Regions from separate parts of the Pseudomonas sp. NPDC087697 genome, predicted to be linked through region 2. Evidence: predicted binding sites of a transcription regulator. Region 2 holds the regulator's gene; each other region holds the start of a gene.
The links. Region 2 encodes FliA, which starts transcription of late flagellar genes. Its sites were predicted from a motif close to CTAAAGTTTNNNNNNNNNNNGCCGNTAA; they were not measured.

Region 1 (5,243 bases), on a different contig from region 2:
TGTCGATGGCATCTTCACCAACCGCGCCAGCGAACTGCTCAAGTACTACAAGCGTCCGGCAGCGGCCAGCGTTGCACAGTTGCTTGAGAACAACGGCTACTAGGTAGGAGCTGCCGGAGGCTGCGATCTTTTGATCCTCTATTCAATACGAAAAATCAAAAGATCGCAGGCTGCGCCAGTTCCTACGCCGGTTAGCATTTTGATCCTTAAGGATTGCATTGGGCTCAAGTGAATTTAAGGATGAATTAAGTTGCGCTGGTTAACCTGATGCCACTTAAACAGCTCACCCAAGGAATGACCCCATGAAAACGTTGACTGCCCTTTTCACTGCCGCCACCCTGACCCTGACTGCCGGTCTCGCCATGGCTGATGTGCGCCCGGACCTGATTCCGGGTCTGCTCAAGGACGGCACCGTGATGGACATGGAGAAGCTCAATCAGGCCGCGCTCGCCGAGCACCCGGGCGCTACTGCGGCGAACATCAAGGACACTGAGCTTGAGCACAACGCCAAGACCGGCGCTTATGAGTACAAGGTCGAAATTCGCGATGCCAGGAATGTCGAGTGGAACGTGAAGCTGGACGCCAAAACCGGCCAGGTGCTGAGCAACAAACAAGAGAAGTAAATCGAACAGACACAGAAGCCGTACAACCTTGGGGTTGTGCGGCTTTTTTGCGTTTTGAACATGAGAGGGGGTGGCCGGGCCCTACTGTTGCGACGCGAAGACTACTTCTGCTTCTTCTTCCGCGGGAATGACCTTAAGCAGTAATTCAGGTGAGTCGGAAGGGATCCCGGTCAGATCGTCGATGAGGGTGTAGGTGACCATGGCGTCACCCGGTGCGACATGAGTTTTTTCCACATAAAAGTGGACGCCATTTTGCACTTCAACTTCAGTAATCGTGTGAATGAACACGCGCCTGCCATTCCAGTACACCAGCAGAATGTCTTCTGCGTGATAGCCTTGCTTGCCCAACACTTGAGCGCGCAGACCTGCTCCGGCAGACGGCACAATGACTTGTCCATCGTATCCGGGCTCCGGCGTCATACTTTCAATATGCAATTTTTTTAAATCCAAAGACATGGGATCGCTCCTGACAGAAAAAGTAGCGCAGGCTGCGCTGACAGTTCCATACAACGCTCGGGAGGCCACCCCGTCTACTGTCAGAACTAACAGGTAAGCGGTAAAGCAAGGCCTTTTCTCACCCTTTATCCGACCAGCGGCACGAGCCTCATGGGATCAGGACATCAAAGGCGCACGAACCATCACGCCGTCGTACTGACCAACGACCCCGACGTGCTGCTGCCCGATTGCTGCAACGCTTGCAACAACGCCGCGCTAGCGGTCTGCAACGAACCCGAGGTGGATGCTATCTGCGATTGGGCAGCCGCGACTTTCGCCGCTTTGGCATCCGCGCTTTCCTGACTGGCCTGAGCCGCTTGCAGTTGTTGCTGTTGCTCCTGCATTTGCTTTTGCAGCTCGGCAACCTGCTTGCGCAGCGCTTTTACCGCATCCGATTCACCGCTGCTGCTCGAACTGCTGCCGCTCGACGCAGGCGCACCACCGGCAGCGACTTTGCCACTGTCGGCGGTCGAACTGCCCGTTGCAGTTGTGCTTTGAGTAGTGTCGGCGGTGCCGCTGATGGCAGTCGTGCTGGCCGGAGTGGAAAGCGTCTGATTGATTGAGACCGAAGTGATGCTGACCATGGGCGTTTCCTTCAATGAGGTTCAGGGATAAACCCATCATCGACGCGCAACGCCCACACTTGAGAGGGATCGTGTACCGACACGGTTAGCGTGCCGATACACAATTTGTTTGACCGGGTTGTTCCTAGGCGCTCAGGCGCGCCGTCACCGCGCTCAACTGCCCCGACAAGCCGTGCAGGTTGTTGCTCGCGGCTTCAGTGCGCTGCACGTTGTCCAGATTGGTACTGGCAATGCTGGTGATCTCGGTCAGGTTGCGCGAAATGTCTTCGGCTACCGAGGTCTGTTCTTCGGCTGCTGTGGCGATCTGGCGGTTCATGTCGCGAATCGCCTCCACCGACGCGGTAATGCGTTCAAGCATGGCCCCGGCCTGGGTGACCTGCTCGACACTCTCCTCACTGCGCGACTGGCCGCTTTCGATGGCCTGTGCCGCATCTACCGCGCCGGTCTGCACGCTCTGGATGATCTGGTTGATTTCGATGATCGACGCCGCCGTACGCTGGGCCAGGCTGCGCACCTCATCGGCCACCACGGCAAACCCGCGTCCGGCTTCACCGGCCCGAGCGGCTTCGATGGCGGCGTTCAGCGCCAGCAGGTTGGTTTGCTCGGCGATACCGCGAATCACTTCCAGCACCTTTCCGATGCGTCCGCTGTCGGTTTCCAGTTGGCGAATGACCGTGGCGGTGTTGGCAATTTCGCCGCGCATCCGGGTGATGGTGTGAATCGTGCCCTGCATGACCTTCTCGCCCTGTTGTGCCGACTGATCCGCATCATCGGCGGCCCGCGCCGCGTCGGCCGCATGACGAGCGACTTCCTGGGCGGTGGCAGACATTTCGTTCATCGCCGTGGCGACTTGATCGGTACGGTTGAATTGCTCATTGGTGCCATGGGCCATCAACGTAGCAATCGAGTTCAGCTCGCCGCTGGCACTGTCGAGATCCGACGCGCTGCGCTGCAAACGACTGAAGGTCTCAGCAAGGAAATCGCGCAACGTGTTGGCCGCGACAGCCAGCCTGCCCAACTCATCCTGACGATCACTCGCCACCCGCTCAGCGAAACGGCCCTGGCTCAATTGCGCGACGTATTCAATCAGCTTGCGGATCGGTTCCACCAGATTGCGGTTGACCAGCCACAGGCTGAACAGACCAATCAACAGGCTCGAAGCCAGCATCACCAGGATGCCCAGCAACACGGTGCGATCGGCACTGGCGCTGATCAACGTCGACTGCTCACGACCCTGCTTGCGCAATTCGTTGACCAGCGCGCTCATCTGTTCACTGGTGGCGCGGTCCACCCCTTTGACCGCGCTATCACCCGCCGTAGGGTCAGCACCAGCAGCCAGGAAAGCCTCCCGACCTTTTTGATAGGCGCCACCGAGAGCACGGTGCGCATCGCGCAGGCTTTCAATGCGAGCCTTGAGCGACGCTTCGATACCCGGTTGACGGGTCAACTCGCCAAGGATGTTCTGCACATTGCCCTGACGATCCTCGAACTGCTTCCAGTACTTCTCCAGGTCAGCCGGTTGTTTGCCGCGCAACAGGACGTCTTTCCACTCCTGAACCTGAGACTTGAATTGCAGGTTGGCTTCGTCAATCAGTTGCGAGGTATGCAACGGGCCTTCGATCAGGTTGCGATAATTCTGCATCCCGCTGGAGAGAAAGTGAAAACAGGCCAAGGCAATCAGCAACATCGCGATCAGGCTGCCGCTCAGCAGTGCCAGGATTTGCGCTCTCAGGGATTTTTGCAAAAACATCGAGTGATACTCATGACAGGGATAAGGCTCGCACCGGAAGGGCATGCGAGATGTCCGGACCTCCCTGTCAACAACTTGCGGGCCTGACACCAAAGTGCCTGATCCTGCCTAGGCGTCATCGGCGCGCGCCACGGTTTCTTGAAACCGATCCGACCACCGGTAGAGGCTCTATTACGCAGCCCGTCAAACTGTCACAAAACCGTCAAACCGCGTTACCCGAACCTTCGCCAGCTCCTACACGGTATGGGCGCAGGAGCCTGCGATCTTTTCGCTTTTTGCTTTCGACAATTGACCAAACACTGACCCAACGCAGTCTCGCTGTAACATTTGGCAACGATCATGACCGACACTCCTCCCGACACAGGATTGTCCGGCCATGGCTACTCCCTCCTTGACTGCCGCCTCCAAGGCCCCCGCCAGTAGCACCAGCCCTCAGCTCGATAAAAAGCCCGGTGTGATTACCGTCGTGGTGTTTTTCGCAGTGCTGGCCATGGGTCTGCTGTTCACCGCCTACAGCCTGATGCACGACATGCATGACCTCGGCACCGCAGTGACCACCTGGACGCCGTTTCTGCTGCTGGGTGTTGCGCTGTTGATCGCCTTGGGTTTTGAGTTCGTCAACGGTTTCCACGACACGGCCAACGCCGTGGCGACGGTGATTTACACCAATTCGTTACCCGCGCATTTCGCGGTGGTCTGGTCAGGGTTCTTCAACTTCCTCGGGGTGCTGCTGTCCAGCGGCGCGGTAGCGTTCGGCATCATCGCCTTGCTGCCGGTGGAGCTGATTTTGCAAGTCGGTTCATCCGCCGGTTTCGCGATGATCTTCGCCCTGCTGATCGCGGCGATCCTGTGGAACCTCGGCACCTGGTGGCTAAGGCTCCCGGCCTCGTCGTCCCACACCTTGATCGGCTCGATCATCGGCGTCGGCGTCGCCAATGCGTTGATGCACGGACGCGACGGCACCAGCGGCGTCGACTGGGCGCAGGCCACCAAGATCGGTTACGCACTACTGCTGTCGCCGCTGATCGGCTTCGTATTTGCCGCGCTGTTGCTGCTGGCGTTGCGCGTCTTCGTCAAAAATCGCGCGTTGTACAAAGCACCGAAAGGCAACACGCCACCACCGTGGTGGATTCGCGGAATGTTGATCCTGACCTGCACCGGCGTGTCCTTCGCCCACGGCTCCAACGACGGCCAGAAAGGCATGGGCCTGATCATGCTGATTCTGGTCGGCACCCTGCCGATGGCCTATGCGCTGAACCGCACCATGCCGGCCGATCAGGCGTTGCAATTCGCCGCCGTGGCCGAAGTGACCCAGCAAGCATTGGTCAAAAATGCTCCGCAACCGGCCCCGACCGACCCGCGCCCCGTGCTGTCCGAGTACGTGCGCAGCAAGGAAGTGACACCGCAACTGATTCCCGCCCTCGCCGCTCTGGCCGGCAATATTGGCAACGAAGTGAAGGGTTATGGATCGCTGTCCAAAGTCCCGGTCGAGGCCATGGGCAACGTGCGCAATGACATGTACCTGACCAGCGAAACCATTCGCCTGATGGACAAGAACAAGGTCGGCGACTTCGATGCCGACACCAGCGGCAAGCTGCAATTGTTCAAACAACAGATCGACAACGCCACGCGTTTTATTCCGCTATGGGTGAAAATCGCCGTGGCGATCGCGCTGGGCCTGGGCACCATGGTCGGCTGGAAGCGCATTGTGGTGACGGTCGGTGAAAAGATCGGCAAGACCCACCTGACCTACGCCCAGGGCGCTTCGGCGGAAACCGTGGCGATGCTGAC
Region 2 (5,243 bases):
CAGTGACCCGGCGTTGCGCATGCAACTGGAAAGCCTGGCTGGTCGCGGGATCAAGTCGAAGAATTATCTGGTGCTGGCCACTACCAGCCAGAAACAGGTGCTGACCGCCGCTTATCACAGTTACAAGCGCTGCGGGCTGGCAGGCTGCATCCTGACTAAACTGGATGAAACGGCGAGTCTGGGCGAAGTGTTGAGCCTGGCAATCAGCCACGAATTACCCGTTGCCTATCTGACTGATGGGCCGCGAATCCCGGATGATCTACATTTACCCCGCCGGCATCAGTTGGTCAGTCGCGCCGTAAGCGTGCAGATGCAGGAAGAACCCAGCGAAGAAGCCATGGCTGATATGTTCGCTGACCTCTACCACAGCCCGAGCAAGCGTGTCGGCTGAGGTAATAATGAATAGATTTGTATCTACATCGATGGCCTGCCATGCATTGTTCCAAAGTGAGCGCGCAGCCAGTCATGTAGCCCGCGTCTAAGCAAGACAAGGTAAAGAAAGAACATGGGCAGCATGCATCCCGTACAGGTGATCGCGGTGACCGGCGGCAAAGGTGGCGTCGGGAAGACTAATGTGTCAGTGAACTTGTCCCTGGCTCTTGCTGAGCTCGGCCGGCGCGTCATGCTGCTGGACGCCGATCTGGGGCTGGCGAACGTCGACGTCCTGCTGGGGCTCACGCCCAAGCGTACGCTGGCCGACGTCATTGAAGGCCGCTGTGAGCTGCGCGATGTATTACTTCAGGGGCCGGGCGGAATTCGTATTGTTCCAGCAGCGTCCGGTACCCAGAGCATGGTTCACCTCAGTCCAGCCCAGCATGCTGGCCTGATTCAGGCATTCAGCGACATTGGCGATAACCTCGACGTATTGGTGATCGACACGGCGGCGGGTATTGGTGAGTCGGTGGTCAGTTTTGTTCGCGCCGCTCAAGAGGTGTTGCTGGTGGTTTGCGACGAGCCGACGTCGATCACTGACGCCTACGCGCTGATCAAACTGCTCAACCGCGATTACGGCATGAACCGCTTCCGCGTGCTGGCCAACATGGCGCAAAGCCCTCAGGAAGGGCGGAACCTGTTCGCCAAGTTGACCAAGGTCACGGATCGCTTCCTCGACGTCGCCTTACAATACGTCGGTGCGGTGCCTTACGACGAAAGCGTGCGCAAGGCCGTGCAGAAGCAACGCGCCGTGTATGAAGCGTTTCCTCGCTCCAAATGTGCGCTGGCGTTCAAGGCCATCGCGCAGAAAGTCGATACCTGGCCGCTGCCTGCCAACCCGCGTGGGCATCTGGAATTTTTCGTCGAGCGCCTGGTGCAGCAAACTGCGGGTCCGGTTCTATGACAGCCAGCGGTTACAACCTGTACAAGAAGTCGGCGCGTGACGCGCAGTACGAACTGATCGAGCGTTACGCGCCACTGGTAAAACGGATTGCCTATCACCTGTTGGCGCGCTTGCCGGCCAGTGTTCAGGTCGAAGACCTGATTCAGGCAGGAATGATCGGTTTGCTCGAAGTATCGACCAAATACGATGCGAGCAAAGGCGCGAGTTTCGAGACGTACGCGGGGATCCGTATCCGTGGTGCGATGCTCGATGAAGTCCGCAAGGGTGACTGGGCGCCACGCTCGGTACACCGCAATACCCGGATGGTGAGTGACGCGATTCGCTCAATTGAAGCTAAAACCGGGCGTGACGCTAAAGATCACGAGGTTGCGGCCGAACTCCAATTGAGTCTCGACGATTATTACGGGATTTTGAATGACACCTTGGGCAGTCGCCTGTTCAGCTTCGACGATCTGTTGCAGGACGGCGAGCATGAAGGGCTGCACGAGGATGGCGCGAGTGCTCATCTCGAACCGTCGCGCGACCTGGAAGATGAACGCTTTCAGGCTGCACTGGCGGATGCGATTGCCAATTTGCCGGAGCGTGAGCGACTGGTGTTGGCGCTGTACTACGACGAAGAGCTGAACCTCAAGGAAATCGGTGAGGTCCTGGGGGTCAGTGAATCGCGGGTCAGCCAGTTACACAGCCAGTGCGCGGCCCGTTTGCGGGGGCGTTTGGGGGAGTGGCGAGCGCGCTGACAGCAGTGTGGGGACACTGCGAACGAAACAGGCATGGCGTAAAGCTGTGCCGGTCTTCATCCGTTGTGCTCCAGACAGTCGTTGAGTGCTCTGCCTGATTGATTGAATGGCGCGTCCAGGTGCTGGGCGCGTTTAAGACTGCTTGGAGGTCGAATTGGACAAGAACATGAAAATCCTCATCGTTGATGACTTCTCAACGATGCGGCGGATCATAAAAAACCTGTTGCGTGACCTTGGGTTCACCAACACGGTCGAGGCGGACGACGGTATTACCGCCATTCCCGTCCTCAACAGCGGGAGCATCGACTTTCTGGTAACGGACTGGAACATGCCTGGCATGACCGGTATCGACTTGCTGCGCCACGTGCGCGCCGATGAAAAGCTCAAGCACCTGCCGGTGCTGATGGTCACTGCCGAAGCCAAGCGTGAGCAGATCATCGAAGCCGCTCAAGCCGGTGTAAACGGCTATGTGGTCAAACCCTTCACGGCCCAGGCGTTGAAAGAGAAGATCGAAAAAATATTCGAACGCATCGGTTGATGTGCGGAGCCACTGCGCCACGGGGGGAGCTATGGAGCAAAGAGAATCTTCACAGGGCGATTTCGAATCGACCCTGAAAAAACATGCCCAGGAACTGGTCGAAAGCCTTGAAAAGGGCAGGTTCGGCGACGCTGTGCAATTGATCCATGAGCTCAACCAGACCCGTGACCGAGGCCTGTACCAGGAAGTGGGCAAGCTCACTCGCGAACTGCATAGCGCGATCGTCAATTTTCAGATTGACCCGCACATGCCGCAAGCCGAGGAAGTCTCGCAGATCACGGATGCCACCGAGCGCCTGTCCTATGTGGTCAAGCTGACCGAGGCGGCTGCGAACCGCACCATGGACCTGGTTGAGAACAGCACGCCGCTGGTCAATGGTTTGAGCACTGATGCCCAGGCCTTGAGCGCGGACTGGGGGCGTTTCATGCGCCGCGAAGTCGGCGCCGAAGAGTTCCGCGAACTGGCCCGGCGTGTCGACGGTTTCCTGACGCGTAGCGCCGAGCAGACGCAGGTCGTTTCGGGCAACCTCAACGATATTCTGCTGGCTCAGGATTACCAGGATCTAACCGGTCAGGTGATCAAACGCGTGACTCAATTGGTCACCGAAGTCGAAAGCAACCTGCTCAAGCTCGTGCTCATGGCCAGTCAGGTGGACCGCTTTGCGGGCATCGAACATGACCATGAAGCGATGCTGGCTGAAAAAGATCCGCAAAAACATCTCTCGCAGGGTGAAGGTCCGCAGATTCATGCCGATAAACGAGAAGACGTTGTGTCCGGTCAGGACGATGTAGACGATTTGCTTTCCAGCCTTGGATTCTAGGAGCACCCATACACATGAGCTTCGGCGCCGATGAAGAGATCCTTCAGGATTTCCTGGTTGAGGCCGGCGAGATTCTAGAGCAACTGTCCGAGCAACTGGTTGAGCTGGAAAGCCGACCAGATGATGCGGATCTGCTCAATGCAATTTTTCGCGGTTTTCACACTGTAAAAGGGGGCGCCGGCTTCCTCCAGCTCAACGAGCTGGTGGAGTGCTGTCACATCGCCGAGAACGTGTTCGACATCCTGCGCAAGGGTGAGCGTCGCGTCGACTCGGAACTGATGGACGTGGTTCTCGAAGCGCTGGACGCGGTGAACAGTATGTTCAGCGAAGTCCGTGAGCGTGCACCGATCACTGCGGCTACGCCGGAACTGCTGGCGGCTCTGGCCCGTCTGGCCGAGCCTCAGACGGCCGATGTGGCGCAACCTGTTGCTGAAGTGGTTCAAGCACCTGCCGCTGAAAGCGAATCGGGCGACATCACCGACAATGAATTCGAACTGCTGCTGGACTCGCTGAACGCGGTCAAGGCGCAGGCCGAAGCGGGGGCAACCGTTGCCCCGGCACCTGAAGCGGCTGCCGGCAGCGATGAAATTACCGATGCCGAGTTCGAGTCGTTGCTCGATCAGCTGCACGGCAAAGGCCAGTTTGCTGTCGATGCGGTGGTAGCGCCAACCGCACCGGCTGCCCCGAAAGCGGCAGGCGACAGCTCCGACATTACCGACGACGAATTCGAAGCCCTGCTCGATCAGTTGCATGGCAAAGGCAACTTCGCCGTTGATGCTCTGGAATCGGCGATTGCTGCCGTTCCAGCGCCTACGGCACCTGTGGCCGCAGTCGCCGGCAGCGATCTGATCTCCGATCACGAGTTCGAATCGCTGCTCGACGAATTGCATGGCAAAGGCAAGTTCACTGAGGTCGGCACCGGTTCTGCCGCTTCGGTGGCGGCACCCGTCGCCAAGGCCGCGGCACCCAAGCCTGTCGCCAAAGTACCCGAGCCAAAAGCTGAAGCGCCGAAGCCTGCTGCCGCTGCTGCCCCGGCCCCCGCCCGCGCAGCGGCTTCACCGCCACCTGAAAAACCGGCCAGTGAAGCCGAGACCACCGTACGTGTGGATACCGCGCGCCTCGACGAAATCATGAACATGGTCGGCGAGCTGGTGCTGGTGCGTAACCGTCTGGTTCGTCTGGGACTCAACAGCGGCGATGAAGCCATGTCCAAGGCCGTGTCGAACCTCGACGTGGTCACGGCCGACTTGCAGACCGCGGTGATGAAGACCCGGATGCAGCCGATCAAGAAAGTCTTCGGGCGCTTCCCGCGACTGGTTCGCGACCTCGCGCGTCAGTTGAAGAAAGAGATCAACCTGGAGCTGGTCGGCGAAGAAACCGACCTCGACAAGAACCTCGTCGAGGCTCTGGCCGACCCGCTGGTCCACTTGGTGCGCAACGCAGTCGACCACGGTATCGAGTCACCGGAAGAGCGCGAAGCTTCGGGCAAGTCCCGTGGCGGTAAAGTCATCCTGGCGGCCGAGCAGGAAGGCGATCACATCCTGCTGTCGATCTCCGATGACGGTAAAGGCATGGACCCGAACGTCTTGCGCGCCATCGCGGTAAAACGCGGCGTGATGGACAAGGATGCCGCCGATCGTCTGAGCGAGACCGAATGCTACAACCTGATTTTTGCGCCGGGTTTCTCGACCAAGACCGAGATATCCGACGTGTCCGGGCGTGGCGTGGGCATGGACGTGGTGAAGACCAAGATTTCCCAGCTCAACGGTTCGATCAATATCTACTCGACCAAGGGCCAGGGCTCGAAGATCG
Region 3 (5,243 bases), on a different contig from region 2:
GACCAGCGCACGGCGAGCGGCGTTGGCACGGTTGGCCGAAAGCTCCCAGTTGCCGAAATCGCCGGTGCCCGCATAAGGCTTGGCGTCGGTGTGGCCGCCGATGCTGATCTTGTTCGGTACCGCTTTGATGGTGTCAGCCATGGCCAGCAGAATGTCTTCGAAGTACGGCTTCAAGCGCGCGCTGCCAGAGTCGAACATCGGCCGCTTTTCGGAATCGATGATCTGGATGCGCAAGCCGTCCGGGGTGATTTCGAAAAGAATCTGGTCTTTGAACTTCTGCAGCTGCGGGTTCTCTTCGACCTTGTTCTGCAATTCTTGCAGCAACAGTTCAAGGCGTTCCTTCTCGACTTCCTCGGCCATTTTTTCGACCTGGTCTGTATCGACGGTGACCTTGTCCGGTTGCGGCTGGGACTTGACCTCGGGATTGATCGTCTTGTCCGGCGCCAGCTCTGGAGAGCCGCCGAGATCAATGATGTACGGCGTGCCGCTTTCCGAGAAGCCGATCGGGTCCTTGAAGTAACCGGCAATGGCGATCTTCTGCTCTGGTGTGGCGGTGGATAACAGCCACAACACCAGGAAGAACGCCATCATCGCCGTCGCAAAGTCAGCGAAGGCGATTTTCCACGCACCCCCGTGATGCCCGCCAGCAATGCGCTTGACGCGCTTGATGATTATCGGCTGATTATTTTCCATGACTTAGCGACCGCGAACCGCTTGTTCCAGCTCAGCGAAGCTAGGACGGTGCGCCGGGTACAGAACCTTGCGTCCGAATTCCACGGCCAGCGATGGCGGCATGCCGGAAGCCGAAGCCACCAACGAAGCCTTGATGGCCTCGTAGATGTTCAGCTCTTCCTTGGCATCGTGAGCCAGGGAGTGCGCCAGCGGGCCGAAGAAACCGTAGGCCGCAAGAATACCGAAGAAGGTACCGACCAGAGCGGCACCAACGTGCAGGCCGATGGACTTCTGATCGCCCTCACCCAGCGAGGCCATGGTCACCACGATACCCAGTACCGCCGCGACGATACCAAAACCGGGCATGGCATCGGCGATACCGTTGACCGCGTGGGACGGGTGCTCCAGGTCTTCCTTGAGGCTGTACAACTCCATATCGAACAGGCCTTCAAGCTCATGCGGAGCCATGTTGCCGGAGGACATGATGCGCAAGTAATCGCAGATGAACGCGGTCATGCGTTCGTCCTTGAGGACCGCCGGGTACTTGGCAAAAATCGGGCTGGCAGCAGCGTCTTCGATATCCCCTTCAATCGCCATCATGCCTTCGCGACGGCTCTTGTTGAGGATCTCGTAGATCAGGCCCAGCACCTCCAGGTAGAAGGTGTGATTGAAACGCGAACTGAACATGCCCAAGGACTTCTTGAGCACGTGCATCGTCATGTGACCGGGGTTGGCCTGAAGGAACGCACCCAGCGCCGCACCGCCAATGATCATCACCTCGAATGGCTGAATCAGGGCGGCAATCTTGCCGTGGGAAAGCACGTATCCGCCGAGCACGCTCGCGAATACGACGATGATGCCGATAATTTTAGCCATAGGTAGGAAGGTACTTACTGAGTCGGGTTCAAGGTCATATTCGGAAGTTAAAAAATCTCTTCTTCTACTTATCGGCAAAACTGCGCCAGACTATAGCCAGTTAAGGCGAAAAGCCAATTTGGCCCGCTCCGGGCGTGTTTAATGCAGACGATGATCGCGCCCAACCATGGCTAATGAAACGACCGTTCCAACTGCTAAACCGACCACGCTCGAAGGCTGGGTCAAGCTGCTCGATAGAGTGATTTTGCCTGTGCCGCAAGCCAGCCATGACCTCGTCTGCAAGGCTATCGCCGACAATCGCAGCTCGTTGCGCGATATCGCCGAATTGATGCAGGGCAGCCCGGCCCTGGCCCTCAGCGTCATCCGCGAAGCCAATCGCCACACTCACGGCAGCATGAGCGAGCCCAGCGAGAACCTTGAGGTGGCCATCAATCGTTTGGGCCTCAAACGCACCGAAGAACTGCTCGCGCGCCTGCCCGCCCTGCCCCAGAACGAAATCCCGCCGGCTCTGCGCCAGCTGCAATTGATCAGCCAGCACGCGACCCAACAGGCCAACGGTTTTTTTGCCAGCCGCCTGGCACGGCTCTGGCAGGACATCCATTGGGGTAGCCTGCTGTTCCTCTCGCCCTTCTGGTCACTCGCACTGACCTTCCCGCAGTTGCTCGAAGACTGGGAGCTGCGGGTTCTGCACAAAGGTGAGCCGGCGAACAAGGTTGAAAAAGAGTTGTTCGGCGTGCGCCTGCTGGAACTCGGCCAGGCACTGGTGGAAATCTGGCGCTTGCCGATCTGGGTAGGGCAAGGCTATCGACTGTTACTGGATGAACAACGCGAACTGGCGAAAGTCCTGCGCATCGCCCGCGACGCCGATCACCCGTTGCGCCAGCAAAACCGTCTCGATGACGACCCGACCCTGCGCCGCTGGCTCAACCAACCGGCCAACACGGTGTTGCTGGCCAACGGTCTGGCGTTATCGGCACAGCAAGCCTGGAGCAGCCCTCACTGCCTGCGCTGGCAGTTACTGACCAGCCTCTACCTGCAAATACCGATGGATGAGGTTCAGCAGCAATTGCACCAGCAGGCCGCGCTCAGCGCCCGCAACCACGCAATGCCGGACCTCTGGCATCCGGCCGGGGCATTGCTCTGGCCGTGGGACGAGCGGCGCCTTCATCGCGGCCAACTCCCGGCGCCCGCACCGACCGCCGAGGATCTGCTCAAGTGGCGCAAACAATGTGCAGAACTGCTGGTAGAGCCGAGTCGCTTCACCAACGCCATGCACCTGACCACCTCCGCCCGCGACGCGCTGGTGGCCTGCGGCATGCGCCGGGTGATGCTGTTGATGGCCGACCGCACCCAGACTCAACTGCGCGTGCATCAGATTCATGGCCTGCCTAAAGAGGCGGCCACACTGAACCTGTCGGTCAGCCAGAGTACCGTGCTGCAACGCTTGCTCTCCCAACAGGCCCAGGTGCGTCTGACCCCAGCCAACAACGCGCAATTTTCGGCCCTGCTGCCCGCCAGCCTGCGTGCACTGTTCGGCGGCGAGCACCTGCTGCTGCGCTCACTGGTCAACAATGGCCGGGTGATCATGCTGGTCGTGGCGGATCAGGGCGGCGGTCCCTTTTCGGAAATCACCGTGCAAGCCTTTGGCAAAACCGCACAGTGCATCGAAAAAGCCCTGAACAGCTTTACCACCCGCGGCCAATAGCTGTTGCGCTACAATCCTCCCCTTTGTGCTCTGGAGACCTCACATGTCTGACTTCTCTGGCTTGTCGCTGGTGATCGAACCGAGCGACCTGCTCGCTCGTCTCGACGCTCGCGAACTGATTCTGGTCGACCTGACCAGCAGCGCCCGCTACGCCGAAGGCCATATTCCCGGCGCGCGCTTCGTCGACCCCAAACGTACTCAATTGGGTCATGCGCCTGCGCCGGGCCTGATGCCGCCACTGGCTGCGCTTGAAGCCTTGTTCGGCGAACTGGGGCATAACCCGGACGCGGTCTACGTGGTCTACGACGACGAAGGTGGTGGCTGGGCCGGACGCTTCATCTGGCTGCTGGATGTCATCGGCCACAATAAATATCACTACGTGGACGGCGGCCTGCTGGCGTGGCTGGCGGAAGGCTTGCCGGTTTCGACCGAGGTTCCAGCGGCCGTCGGCGGCCCGGTCGCGCTGACCCTGCACGACGAACCCACCGCCACCCGCGAATACCTGCAAAGCCGTCTCGGCGCCACCGATCTGGCAATCTGGGACGCGCGCGGGCCGCTGGAGTATTCCGGCGAAAAGGTGCTCGCGGCCAAGGGCGGACACATTCCCGGCGCGGTCAATTTCGAATGGACCGCGGGCATGGACAAGACGCGTAACCTGCGCATCCGCACCGACATGCCGCAGATCCTCGAACAGCTCGGGATCAGTAAAGACAAAGAAGTGATTACCCACTGCCAGACCCACCACCGTTCTGGCTTCACCTATCTGGTGGCCAAGGCGCTCGGTTATCCGCGAGTCAAAGGCTACGCCGGCTCCTGGGGCGAATGGGGCAACCACCCCGACACGCCTGTTGAGATTCAAGGTTCTTAAGGACAGTTAATGAAAAAGCGTTTGTTTATCCTCAGTCAGTACCTGCTGCCCCATCACCTGCTGTCGCGTCTGGCCGGTTGCATTGCCGAATGCCGCGTGCGCTGGTTCAAGAATGCCTTCACCGCCTGGTTCGCCAAGCGCTATCAGGTGGACATGTCGCAAGCACTGGTCGAAGACCTGACCGCTTACGAACACTTCAACGCGTTCTTCACCCGCGCCTTGAAAGACGGCGCACGCCCACTGGACCAGACCCCTGGCGCGATCCTCAGCCCAGCCGACGGCGCCGTCAGCCAGCTCGGCCCGATCGAGCACGGCCGCGTGTTCCAGGCCAAGGGCCACAGTTTCAGCGTGCTGGAATTGCTCGGCGGCGACGCGGCGAACGCTGCGCCGTTCATGGGCGGCGATTTCGCCACTATTTACCTGTCGCCGAAAGACTACCATCGCGTACACATGCCGCTGGCCGGCACCCTGCGCGAAATGGTCTACATCCCGGGCCGGATCTTCTCGGTCAACCAGACCACCGCGGAAAACGTTCCGGAGTTGTTCGCCCGCAACGAACGCGTCGCGTGCATCTTCGACACCGAGCGCGGGCCAATGGCCGTGGTATTGGTCGGTGCGATGATCGTTGCTTCGATCGAAACCGTCTGGGCCGGGCTGGTGACGCCACCCAAGCGCGAACTGAAAACCTTCCGCTACGACGAAGCTGCCCGTGCGCCGATTCACCTGGAGAAAGGTGCGGAGCTGGGTCGCTTCAAGTTGGGTTCGACGGCGGTCGTACTGTTTGGCCCGGATCAAGTGAAGTGGGCTGAAGAGCTGGCGGCTGGTTCGCCAGTGATGATGGGCCAAGGCATGGGCTCACCAAAAGCCTGATCTGTACGGACAACTAATGTGGGAGCGGGCTTGCTCGCGAAGAGGTCATAACATTCAGTATCTATACTGACTGTTACACCGCCTTCGCGAGCAAGCCCGCTCCCACAAAGGCCTGCATTCACTCAGGCCATCCGGTGTTACAGCTGACCGTCGCGGTCTCTGAAGCCCAGCAGATAAAGCACGCCATCCAGACCCAGGGTCGAAATCGCCTGCTTGGCCGACTGTTTAACCAGCGGCTTGGCACGGAACGCG

Region 1: the regulator FliA is predicted to act here: its motif matches at 3,568-3,595, upstream of ACIPIN_RS26050 (methyl-accepting chemotaxis protein).
Region 3: the regulator FliA is predicted to act here: its motif matches at 1,617-1,644, upstream of motA (flagellar motor stator protein MotA).

What each region holds. Positions count from the first base shown of each region.
Region 1 is NZ_JBIUVW010000054.1:3,925-9,167, reverse strand. Features, by position in the region: gene ACIPIN_RS26070 (glycerophosphodiester phosphodiesterase) at 1-103, shown strand, start outside; gene ACIPIN_RS26065 (PepSY domain-containing protein) at 303-623, shown strand; gene ACIPIN_RS26060 (hypothetical protein) at 705-1,079, opposite strand; gene ACIPIN_RS26055 (hypothetical protein) at 1,262-1,702, opposite strand; gene ACIPIN_RS26050 (methyl-accepting chemotaxis protein) at 1,827-3,452, opposite strand; gene ACIPIN_RS26045 (inorganic phosphate transporter) at 3,829-5,243, shown strand, end outside.
Region 2 is NZ_JBIUVW010000003.1:60,835-66,077, reverse strand. Features, by position in the region: gene flhF (flagellar biosynthesis protein FlhF) at 1-391, shown strand, start outside; gene fleN (flagellar synthesis regulator FleN) at 506-1,336, shown strand; gene fliA (RNA polymerase sigma factor FliA) at 1,333-2,073, shown strand; gene ACIPIN_RS03675 (chemotaxis response regulator CheY) at 2,240-2,611, shown strand; gene ACIPIN_RS03670 (protein phosphatase CheZ) at 2,643-3,431, shown strand; gene ACIPIN_RS03665 (chemotaxis protein CheA) at 3,446-5,243, shown strand, end outside.
Region 3 is NZ_JBIUVW010000028.1:54,478-59,720, reverse strand. Features, by position in the region: gene motB (flagellar motor protein MotB) at 1-693, opposite strand, end outside; gene motA (flagellar motor stator protein MotA) at 697-1,548, opposite strand; gene ACIPIN_RS18770 (HDOD domain-containing protein) at 1,715-3,253, shown strand; gene ACIPIN_RS18765 (rhodanese-like domain-containing protein) at 3,297-4,121, shown strand; gene asd (archaetidylserine decarboxylase) at 4,131-4,991, shown strand; gene serB (phosphoserine phosphatase SerB) at 5,129-5,243, opposite strand, start outside.